Regions from separate parts of the Geodermatophilus sp. SYSU D00965 genome, predicted to be linked through region 3. Evidence: riboswitches for the same ligand, from Rfam matches in the RefSeq annotation. Region 3 holds a riboswitch; each other region holds the start of a gene.
What was found. A riboswitch is a leader RNA that binds a small molecule or an ion and turns the genes downstream of it on or off. The one in region 3 is predicted to bind S-adenosylmethionine.
Positions count from the first base shown of each region.

Region 1 (3,265 bases), on a different contig from region 3:
GACCCCGGGCACCAAGCACTGGCGGGTCGACCTGCTGGAGGCCGGCACCGTCGAGGACCTGGGGACGGCGACCCCGCGCACGGTGCTGCCGGGCAGCGACGCCGAGGCGGTCAAGGACCCGGTGGTCCGGCACGACGGGCGGCGGTGGCACCTGTGGGCCAGCGTCCACCCGCTCGACGACCCGCTGGCCACCGACCGCATGACCACCGAGCACGCGACCAGCGACGACGGCGTCGCCTGGACCTGGCAGGGCACCGCCCTGGCCGGCACGCCGGGCAGCTGGGACGCCCGCGGCGTGCGGTTCACCGCCGTCGCCCTGGACGGCGCGGGGACCTGGGCGCTCTACGACGGACGGGCCACGGCGGAGGAGAACTGGGAGGAGCGCACCGGGCTCGCGGTGACCGACGGGGACGGCCGCTTCACCGCCGTCCCCGGTGGCCCACTGCTGCAGAGCCCGCACCCGCCGGGCGGGCTGCGCTACGCCGACGCGGTGGCCGTCCCCGGCGGCGGCGTCCGCTGGTTCTACGAGGCGACCCGCGCCGACGGCGCCCACGAGCTGCGCACGGTGCTGCTGCCGGGCTGACACGGTCAGCGCCCCGCCGGCCCGCAGCCGGCGCCGCGCGCGACCGCCCGGAGGTCGGCGCCGGCCGGTCCGGGCAGCGGGCGCGGGTCGTCGGCCGGCTGCCAGCGGCCGTCCCGGACGACGTAGTGGGTCACCGGACCGTCGGCGAGGAACGCGGCCAGGCCGTCGAGCAGCCGGTCGACGTCGGCCGCCGTGGTGGGCACGCCGACGCTGGCCCGCAGCGCCCCCTCGGGCACGCCGAGCCGGGCGAGCAGCGGGTGGGCGCAGAACCGGCCGTCCCGGACGCCGACGCCGTGCTCGGCCGACAGGACCGCCGCCACCAGCCCGGGGTCGGCGCCCTCGACGGTGAAGCCCACCACGCCCGTGGGCGCGACCGAGTCGGGCCAGATCCGCAGCCGGCGCACGCCGGGCAGCGCGTCCAGGCCGGCCTCCAGCCGGGCCCGCAGCGCCCGCTCGTGGGCCTCGAGCGCCTCCTCCGGCAGCGCGGCGAGGGCGTCGCACGCCGCCGCCAGCGCCACCGCGCCCAGCACGTTCGGGGAGCCGCCCTCGTGCCGGTGCGGAGCCGCGGCCCAGGTGGCCTCCTCCACGGTCACCGCGTGCACCGCTCCCCCGCCGGCGAGGTGTGCGGGGGCGGCGTCCAGCCAGTCGCGGCGACCCACGAGCGCCCCGGTTCCGTACGGGGCGTAGAGCTTGTGCCCCGAGAACGCGACGTAGTCGGCGCCGGTGGCGGCCAGGGAGAACCGGCGGTGCGGCACCAGCTGGGCGCCGTCGACGGCCACCCGGGCGCCGGCCGCGTGCGCGAGCTCGAGGACGTCGGCCAGCGGGAGCGCCTCCCCGGTGACGTTGGAGGCTCCGGTGACCGCGACCAGGGCGTACCGCCGCGCGGCGAGCTCGCCGGCCAGCGCCCGCAGGGTCGCCGGAACCGTCGCGCCGGTGGGCAGGACGGTCGTGGTCGCGCGGCGCTGCCACGGCAGCAGGTCGGCGTGGTGCTCGCAGTCGAGCACCAGCACCCGCTCCCCGGCCGGCACGCAGCCGGCGAGCAGGTTCAGCGCGTCGGTGGTGTTCCGCGTCAGCACGCAGACGTCGTCGGGCCGGGCGCCGACGAAGGCGGCCACCGTGTCCCGCGCCGACTCGTAGAGCGCCGTCGACACCTGGGACAGGTAGCCCGCGCCCCGGTGCACGCTCGCGTACAGCGGCAGCGCCTCGGCCACCCGGTCGGCCACGGCGACCAGCGCCGGCGTGCTCGCCGCGGTGTCGAGGTCGGCGTAGCGCAGCCTGCCGGACGGCACGAGCGGCACCTCGGTGCCCGCGCCGACCACCGGCAGCAGCGGCCGCTCCGGGGCCGCGGGGACGTCGACGACGGGACGGGACAGGACGGCGCCGGTCACGCAGGCCTCCTCGGTTCGGGGACCCACCTCGGGTCCGCGCTTGCGGGAGCCGGTCGGCACCCACCTGGTCGTCACCCGGGGCACCCCATCGCGGAGGAAGGGTTGCCGGCCAGCGAGCCGGGGCTTGTCGCTGGCGCTCTTGACCTGCCCGGGAGCGTGGCACGCCGGCCGCATTGTCGTCAAACCCGATCGGGATGGTAGAGATATGTCCGTGCCCGTCCTCCCCGTCCCGACCGCCGCCGCGCCGCGGCTGGTCCGTCGGGCGCACGTGGACCTGGGCCGCGTCTGGTCGGCCCGCTGTCGCTGACGGCGCCCCCGTCCGCTCCCCCTCCGGCCGCCGTCCCGCGCGGCCGCTCATCCCTGCGAGGACCCCCGTGCCGATCGAGTTCCTGGGCATCGCCGCCACCAACGACGGATCCGAGACCACCCCGCGCTCCGGGCCGAGCTTCGACAAGCAGTTCACCCTGCGACTCGGCCGCGCGCACGAGGACTGGGGCTGGGACCGCGTGCTGTTCGCCTACGGCTCCGGTGCTCCGGAGCCCTCGGCCGCCGCGGCCTACCTGCTCTCCCACACCGAGCGGCTGCAGGTGCTGCTGGCCCACCGGCCCAACGTCAGCTACCCGACCTTCGCCGCGAAGACCTTCGCCACCCTCGACCAGATCGGCGACGGCCGGCTGACCGTGCACTTCATCACCGGCGGCACCGACCACGAGCAGCAGCGCGAGGGCGACTACCTGACCAAGGACCAGCGATACGGCCGCACCCGCGAGTACATCCAGATCGTCAAGAAGGCCTGGACCTCGCGCGAGCCGTTCGACTGGGACGGCGAGCACTACCGGTTCGCCGACTTCGTCAGCGACACCTTCCCGGTGCAGCAGCCCCGGCCCGACGTCTCCTTCGGCGGCTCCTCGGGGGCCGCCTACGCCGCCGGGGGCGCCGAGGCCGACGTCTACGCGCTGTGGGGCGAGCCGCTGGCCGAGACCGCCGCCCAGATCGAGCGGGTGCACGCCGCCGCACGGGCCGCCGGGCGCACCACGCTGCCGCGCATCCAGGTCGCCTTCCGGCCGATCATCGCCCCCACCGAGGAACTGGCCTGGGAGAAGGCGTACCGCACCGTCGACCGGATCACCGCCCGCACCGGCGGGGGGCTGCAGCCGCTGTCGCGGCGCCACCCGCTCACCGGCCCGGAGAACACCGGCTCCCAGCGACTGCTGGAGATCGCCGAGCGCGGCGAGCGGTTCGACCGCGCGCTGTGGACGCCGACGGCCCGGGCCACCGGCGGCGCGGGCAACTC
Region 1 covers NZ_JBJGYQ010000024.1:77,863-81,127, forward strand. Annotated here, with positions in the region: gene ACI789_RS20380 (hypothetical protein) at 1-583, shown strand, start outside; gene ACI789_RS20385 (aminotransferase class V-fold PLP-dependent enzyme) at 589-1,971, opposite strand; SAM riboswitch class IV at 2,003-2,116, opposite strand; gene ACI789_RS20390 (LLM class flavin-dependent oxidoreductase) at 2,346-3,265, shown strand, end outside.
Region 1: another riboswitch for S-adenosylmethionine. It lies ahead of ACI789_RS20385 (aminotransferase class V-fold PLP-dependent enzyme); the one in region 3 lies ahead of thrC (threonine synthase).

Region 2 (3,265 bases), on a different contig from region 3:
GATCACCTCGTTGACCGCCGTCGGCACGATCGAGCGCATCGCCTGCGGCAGCACGATCCGGGTGGTCTGCCGGCGCCGCGGGATGCCCAGCGACGCGGCCGCCTCCAGCTGGCCCTGGTCGACCGAGAGGATGCCGGCCCGGACGATCTCGGCGGAGTAGGCGGCCTGGTGCAGGCCGAGCCCGAGGATCGCGGCGCCGAACTTGTCGATCAGCGAGAGCGTCTCGACGCTGCCGAACGACGGGCCGAACGGGATGCCGAAGTCCAGCGACTGGTACAGGTAGGCGAGGTTGTACCAGAGCAGCAGCTGCAGGATCAGCGGCACGGAGCGGAACACCCAGGTGTAGCCCCAGCTGACCGCCTGCAGCAGCGGGGAGCGGGACAGCCGCATGAGCGCCAGCACGGTGCCGAGGGCGAAGCCGAGGACGGCGGTGATCAGCGTCAGCTGGATCGTCGTCCAGACGCCCCGGACGATCGACTCCTCGGTGAGGTAGGCGGCGACGACGTCCCACTCCCACCGCGGGTTGGTGACCAGGGAGTTGACCACCATCGCGAGCAGGACGGCGACGACGGCGGTCGCTACCCAGCGACCGGGGTGCCGGGCGGGCACCACCGTGAGCTGGTCGTAGGGCGTCCCGGACGGCGGAGGAGCGGCGGTCTCCGCGGTGGGCCGCGGCACGAGCGTGGTCATGCGGGGTCTCCCAGGGACTTCTCGAAGGCGTACCCGAGCCGGCCGGGGGGCAGGGTGCGGAGGGTGGCCAGGTCGGTGGGGCGGGGGACGGCGGGGTCGAACAGCGGTGTCCACCCCGCGGCCAGGTAGAGCGCCTTGGCCTCGGGCTGGCGCGGGCCGGTGGTCAGGTACACGCGGGTGTAGCCGCGGGCGGCGGCGCGGGACTCGAGCTCGGCCAGCACCCGGCGGGCCAGGCCGCGACGCCGGTGCGCCGCGGCGGTCCACATCCGCTTCACCTCGGCGGTGCCGGGGTCGCTGTGCCGGCGGTAGGCGCCGCCGGCGACCGGGGTGCCGTCCTCCAGCAGCAGGAGCAGCTCACCGTCCGGGGGGAGGAACTCCGCGGCCGGGTACCGGGTGAGCTCGGCGGCGGCGCCGCCGTAGAGGTCGCCGTAGCGGCTGTCGTACTCGTGCCGGAGCTCGGCGAACAGCGGTGCGGCCAGCGGGTCGTCGGGGTGGACCGCGACGACGGCGAGCCCGGGTGCGGCGGTCACCGGGCCGGCTCGACGCCGAGCAGGGGGGTGGGGGACATGCGGGTGCTCCCAGGAGGACGAGCGGGTGGGGGTGCGCGGGCACGCCGCCGGCACCGCGCGGGTGCGGTGGGCAGGAGCGGGCGGGGCCGCGGGGGACCGGCCGGAGCCGGCCGGGGGAGGGAATGCGTCAGCGACAGAGCGCGCTGTCGGTGCGGAGCAGGTCGACCGTCAGCCGGCCGACCAGGTCGGCGGAGAGGGTCCGGGTGCTCGCGGTGCTCACGGTCGGCGCTCCTCGTTCGAGGCCCCGGAGGGCTGCGGACTTGCGGACGCGACGTGCGTCCGCCAGGTCGTCACCCGGGGCACCCCGTCGCAGCGGAGGGTTGCCGGCCAGCGAGCCGGGGCTTGGAACTGGCACTCAGGACCTGGCCGGGACGATAGATCCCGAGGAACAATCACGTCAAACCCGATCGGTTTGGTAGACATTGCAGGCAGCGGAACGACGGCAGGAGGGGAGGCGACGTGACCAGGCCGGAACTGGCGCAGCGGCGGCACGTGGACCTGCTCCGCACCTGCAGCGCGCTGTGTCCGGAGGGCTGACCGACCCCCGTCCCCCCTCGGCACTGGAGCACGCCCGCATGTCCCTGCCCGACCCCGCCTCCCTGCCCACCCTCGTCGTCGTGGGTGCCGGCCCCACCGGCATCGGCGTCCTCGAGCGGCTCGTCGCCTCCGCTCCCGAGCTGTCGGCCGGCGCCCGGCTGCAGGTCCACCTCGTCGACCCCTTCCCCCCGGGCGGTGGGCGGGTCTGGCGCGCCGAGCAGCCGGACCTGCTGTGGGCGAACTCCCTGGTCGCCGACGTCACCGTGCTGCCCGACCCCTCCGTCGTCGTCGACGGGCCGGTGGGGCAGGGGACGACGTTGTGGGAGTGGCTGCGCGACGTCGCCCGTGCCCGCCCCGAGGAGGACCCGGTCGGCCGCGAGGCGCACCGGCTCGGCCCGGCGTCCTTCCCCTCCCGGCCGCTGGTCAACGCCTACCTCGGCTGGGTCCTGGAGTCCGTGGTGGCCGACGCCGCGCCGTGGCTCGACGTCCACCTGCACGCGACCCGCGCCGTCGACGTGGCCGACGTCCCCGGCGGCGCGCGGGTGCGGCTGGCCGACGGCACCGTGCTCGCCGCCGACGCCGTCCTGCTCGCCCAGGGCCACCTGGACGCGCGGCCGACCCGGGGGGAACGGGCCACCGCGGCGGTCGCCGCCCGGCGCGGACTGACCTACCTGCCCACCGGCTACACCGCCGACCTCGACCTCTCCGCCCTCGCGCCGGGGGAGGACGTGCTGGTCCGCGGCGCCGGCCTGGCCTTCGTCGACCTCGCGGTGCTGCTCACCAGCGGGCGCGGCGGGCGGTTCGAGCGCGAGGACGACGGCCGGCTGCGCTACCTGCCCTCGGGGCAGGAGCCGGTGCTGCACGTCGGCTCGCGCCGCGGCGTCCCGTACCGGTCGAAGCTGGCCTACCCCTGGGGCGGGCCGCCGGTGCCGCTGCGCTTCTTCACGCCGGCCGCCGTCGACGCCGCCTTCGGGCCCGCCGCGCTGCTGGACCTGCGCACCGACCTCGCGCCGCTGATCGAGCGCGAGCTCGGCTGGGCGCACTACACCGAGTTGTTCCGCGCCCACCCGCAGCGGACGGCGATGGCGTGGGAGGAGTTCGCCGAGGCCTGGGCCGCGGCGGCCGCTCCCCGCGCCGAGCGGGCGCTCGTGGAGCGGGCGGTGCCCGACCCGGCCGACCGGTTCGACCTCGCCGCGCTGGACCGGCCCCTCGCCGGGCAGCACTTCACCGATCCCGAGGCCCTGCAGGAGGCGGTGCGCCGGCACGTGCGGGCGGACCTGCGCCGGTCCGCGGACCCGGCGCACAGCAGCGACGCCGCCGTCTTCACCGCCCTGCTCCAGTGCCACGGCACGATCGCCGGCCTGACCGCCGCGGGGCGGCTGACGCCCCGGTCGGAGGCCGAGGACCTCACCGGGTGGTGGATGAACCTGTTCAGCTACCTGGCCAGCGGCCCGCCCGGCCCGCGCCTG
Region 2 covers NZ_JBJGYQ010000024.1:65,956-69,220, reverse strand. Annotated here, with positions in the region: gene ACI789_RS20335 (amino acid ABC transporter permease) at 1-690, opposite strand, end outside; gene ACI789_RS20330 (GNAT family N-acetyltransferase) at 687-1,220, opposite strand; SAM riboswitch class IV at 1,511-1,622, opposite strand; gene ACI789_RS20325 (FAD/NAD(P)-binding protein) at 1,835-3,265, shown strand, end outside.
Region 2: another riboswitch for S-adenosylmethionine. It lies ahead of ACI789_RS20330 (GNAT family N-acetyltransferase); the one in region 3 lies ahead of thrC (threonine synthase).

Region 3 (3,265 bases):
CTGGTGGGGGAGTCGTGAGCGTCTCGGAGCACGTCCAGCCGACCGGGGCGGTCGCCGGCTACCGGCCCGAGCGGACGCTGAGGCTGTCGGTCGAGCTGCGCCGGCAGTTCAAGCGGCGGCGGACCATCGGCGTCTTCGCGCTCATGGTGGCGCTGCCGCTGATCCTGATCGCCGCGCTGCAGCTCGGGGCGAGCGAGGAGGCCGCGGAGAACGGCCGGCTCAACCTGGTCGACGTCGCGACCTCCAGCGGGCTGAACTTCACGCTGTTCGTGCTGTTCGCGACGACGAGCTTCTTCCTCGTCGTGGTCTACGCGCTGTTCTTCGGCGACACCGTCGCGGCCGAGGCGCAGTGGGGCTCGCTGCGCTACACGCTGGCCACCCCCGTGCCGCGGATGCGGCTGCTCCGGCAGAAGTGGTACGCCGCCCTGGTGCTGTCGCTCGGCGCGATGGTCGTGCTGGTCCTCACCGGGATCGTCGCCGGCGGCATCGCCTTCGGGTTCGAGCCGATCCAGACACCGATCGGGGTCAGCCTGCCGCAGGGGGAGGGGCTGCTCCGGCTGGCCGGGATGGTCGGCTACCTCGCCGTCCACCTGCTCGTCGTCGGCACCCTGGCGTTCTGGTTCTCCACCGTCACCGACGCGCCGCTGGCGGCCGTCGGCGGCGCGGTGTTCACCATGTTCGTCTTCGCGATCCTCGACCAGGTCGAGCAGCTCGGGTCGATCCGGGACTGGTTCCCGACCGCCGAGGAGTTCGCCTGGACCGACCTGCTGCAGACCCCGGTCGACTCCGGGGACCTGTTCCGCGGCGTCGTCCAGTCGCTGGTCTACGCGGCGGTGTTCACCGCGCTGGCCTTCCGCCACTTCTCCCGCCGCGACGTCACCTCCTGACCCCTGGTGCCGGTTTCCGCGGAAACCGGCACCAGGGGTCAGAGCGAGGCGCGGACGGCCTGGGCCCAGCCCTCGCCCATGGCGGCCTCGGTGACCGACGCGTTCGGGACGGCGGCCAGCAGGTCGGCCATGCCGTCGACCGTGGCCCCGTTCGCGGTGATCCACAGCCGGCCGACCGCGGGTGCCATCTCCAGGTCGCTCGCGCTGTCGCCGATCGCCACGGCGTCGTCGGGCGTGAGGCCCCGGCGTTCGAGGTCCCAGGCGATCGCCGCACCCTTGGAGATCCCGCGCGGCATCAGGTGGTACACCTGGGGCGGCAGCGCCTCGGGGTCCAGCGTCATGCGCGACGTCGTGTGGATCGCGCCGTTGTCCTTGAGCGTGAGCCACCCCAGCCCGGCGTCGGCGAGGTACGCGTCCACGGCCAGTGCGTCGACCCGGCCCCGCAGCAGCGCGTCGGCCTGGTGCGTGGCGTGCCAGGGCGCGTGCCACTCCAGCCGCCCGGGGTGGCGCGCGAGCAGGTCCTCGACGACGCCCAGCTCGGCCATCACCTCCATGGGGGTCCGGCCGGCGTACTCGGCCGGCAGCTCGCCGTCCAGCCGGTGCACCCCGCGGCCGCCGTCCCAGCTGACCACCGAGCCGAGCTCGGCGATCGCGCCGTCCGCCGCGAAGATGCGGGCCGCCTCGACGACCTGCTCGAACGTGCGGCCGCTGACCAGGACCAGCGCGGCGCCGGACCGGTGCAGGTCCAGCAGCGCGGTCGCCGGGTCGGCGGTCAGGTCGCGGCGCTCGGTGTGCCAGAACGACCCCCGCGGGCCGACCATCGTGCCGTCGAGGTCGGTGTAGACGATGCGCGCTGCCACGCCGCCATCCTGGCCGGGCCGGTGCGGCCCAGGACACGTGGGTACAGTCTCAGGCGTTCCACTCATCCAGAGGGGCAGAGGGACACGGCCCGACGAAGCCCCGGCAACCGCCGCCTGTGCGTCCGCGCAGCGAGAGGTGCCAATTCCGTCCCGCGCGGCTCGACGGCCCGCCGCGGGGAAGATGAGGAGGTAGTCGTCGCATGACCCTGACCGCTCCCGGTTCCCAGCAGGCCGACTCCAGCGCGGGCGGCCCGATCCCCCCGTGCCCGGCGAAGGGCCTGGTCTGCCGCAACTGCGGCGCCACCTTCGGCCTGATCGCCGAGCACGCCTGCGCGGAGTGCTTCGGCCCGCTCGAGGTCGACTACGACTACGACCTGCTCAAGGCCGTCACCCGGGAGCAGATCGAGGCCGGGCCGCAGAACATCTGGCGCTACGTCGCGCTGCTGCCGGTGGGCCAGGACCCGGCCGACCGCGTCTCCCTGGACCCGGGTCTGACCCCGCTGGTCCGCGCCGAGCGGCTGGCCGCCGAGCTGGGGCTCACCGGCGGGCTGTGGGTCAAGGACGACTCGGCCAACCCGACGCACTCGTTCAAGGACCGGGTGGTCAGCCTCGCCGCCACCGCTGCCAAGGGGCTCGGCTACAAGAAGATCGCCGCCGCCTCGACCGGCAACCTGGCCAACTCCGTCGCCGCGCACGCCGCCCGCGTCGGCCTGCCCTCGTTCGTGTTCATCCCGGCCGACCTGGAGCCGGGCAAGGTCGTGCAGTCAGCGGTGTACGGGCAGACGCTGGTCGCCGTCGAGGGCTCCTACGACGACGTCAACCGGCTGACCAGCGAACTCGCCGAGACCGACGAGTTCGAGGACACCGCGTTCGTCAACCAGAACGTGCGGCCGTACTACGCCGAGGGCTCCAAGACGATGGGCTACGAGATCGCCGAGCAGCTCGGCTGGCGGATCCCGGCCCAGGTCGTCATCCCGATGGCGTCGGGCTCGCTGCTGACCAAGGTGGACAAGGCCTTCCGCGAGCTCACCGCGGCCGGGATCGTCGAGGCCACCGAGTGGACGATCTTCGGCGCGCAGTCGGCCGGCTGCGACCCGATCGCCACCGCGTTCGAGCAGGGCTGGGACGTCGTCAAGCCGGTGAAGCCCACGGGCATCGCCAAGTCGCTCAACATCGGCAACCCCGCCGACGGCCCCTACGCCCTCGACGCCATCCGGCGCACCGGCGGCTCGGTGGGCCGGGTGGACGACGAGCAGATCGTGCGCGGCATCCGCGACCTCGCGCGCACCACCGGCGTCTTCGCCGAGACCGCCGGCGGCGTGACCGTGGCGGTGCTGCGCCAGCTGGTCGAGGACGGCCGGCTCGACCCGGCCAAGGAGACCGTCGTCCTCAACACCGGCGAGGGGCTGAAGACGCTCGACCCGCTGGAGCCGGTCGTCGGTCCGACCCACCGCGTCGAGCCCTCGCTCAAGTCGGTGCGGGCGGCGGGCCTCATCGGGTGACCGGGTAGGGTTCGAG
Region 3 covers NZ_JBJGYQ010000003.1:54,559-57,823, reverse strand. Annotated here, with positions in the region: gene ACI789_RS03300 (alpha/beta fold hydrolase) at 1-18, shown strand, start outside; gene ACI789_RS03295 (ABC transporter permease) at 15-887, shown strand; gene ACI789_RS03290 (HAD hydrolase family protein) at 926-1,747, opposite strand; SAM riboswitch class I at 1,807-1,935, shown strand; gene thrC (threonine synthase) at 1,948-3,249, shown strand.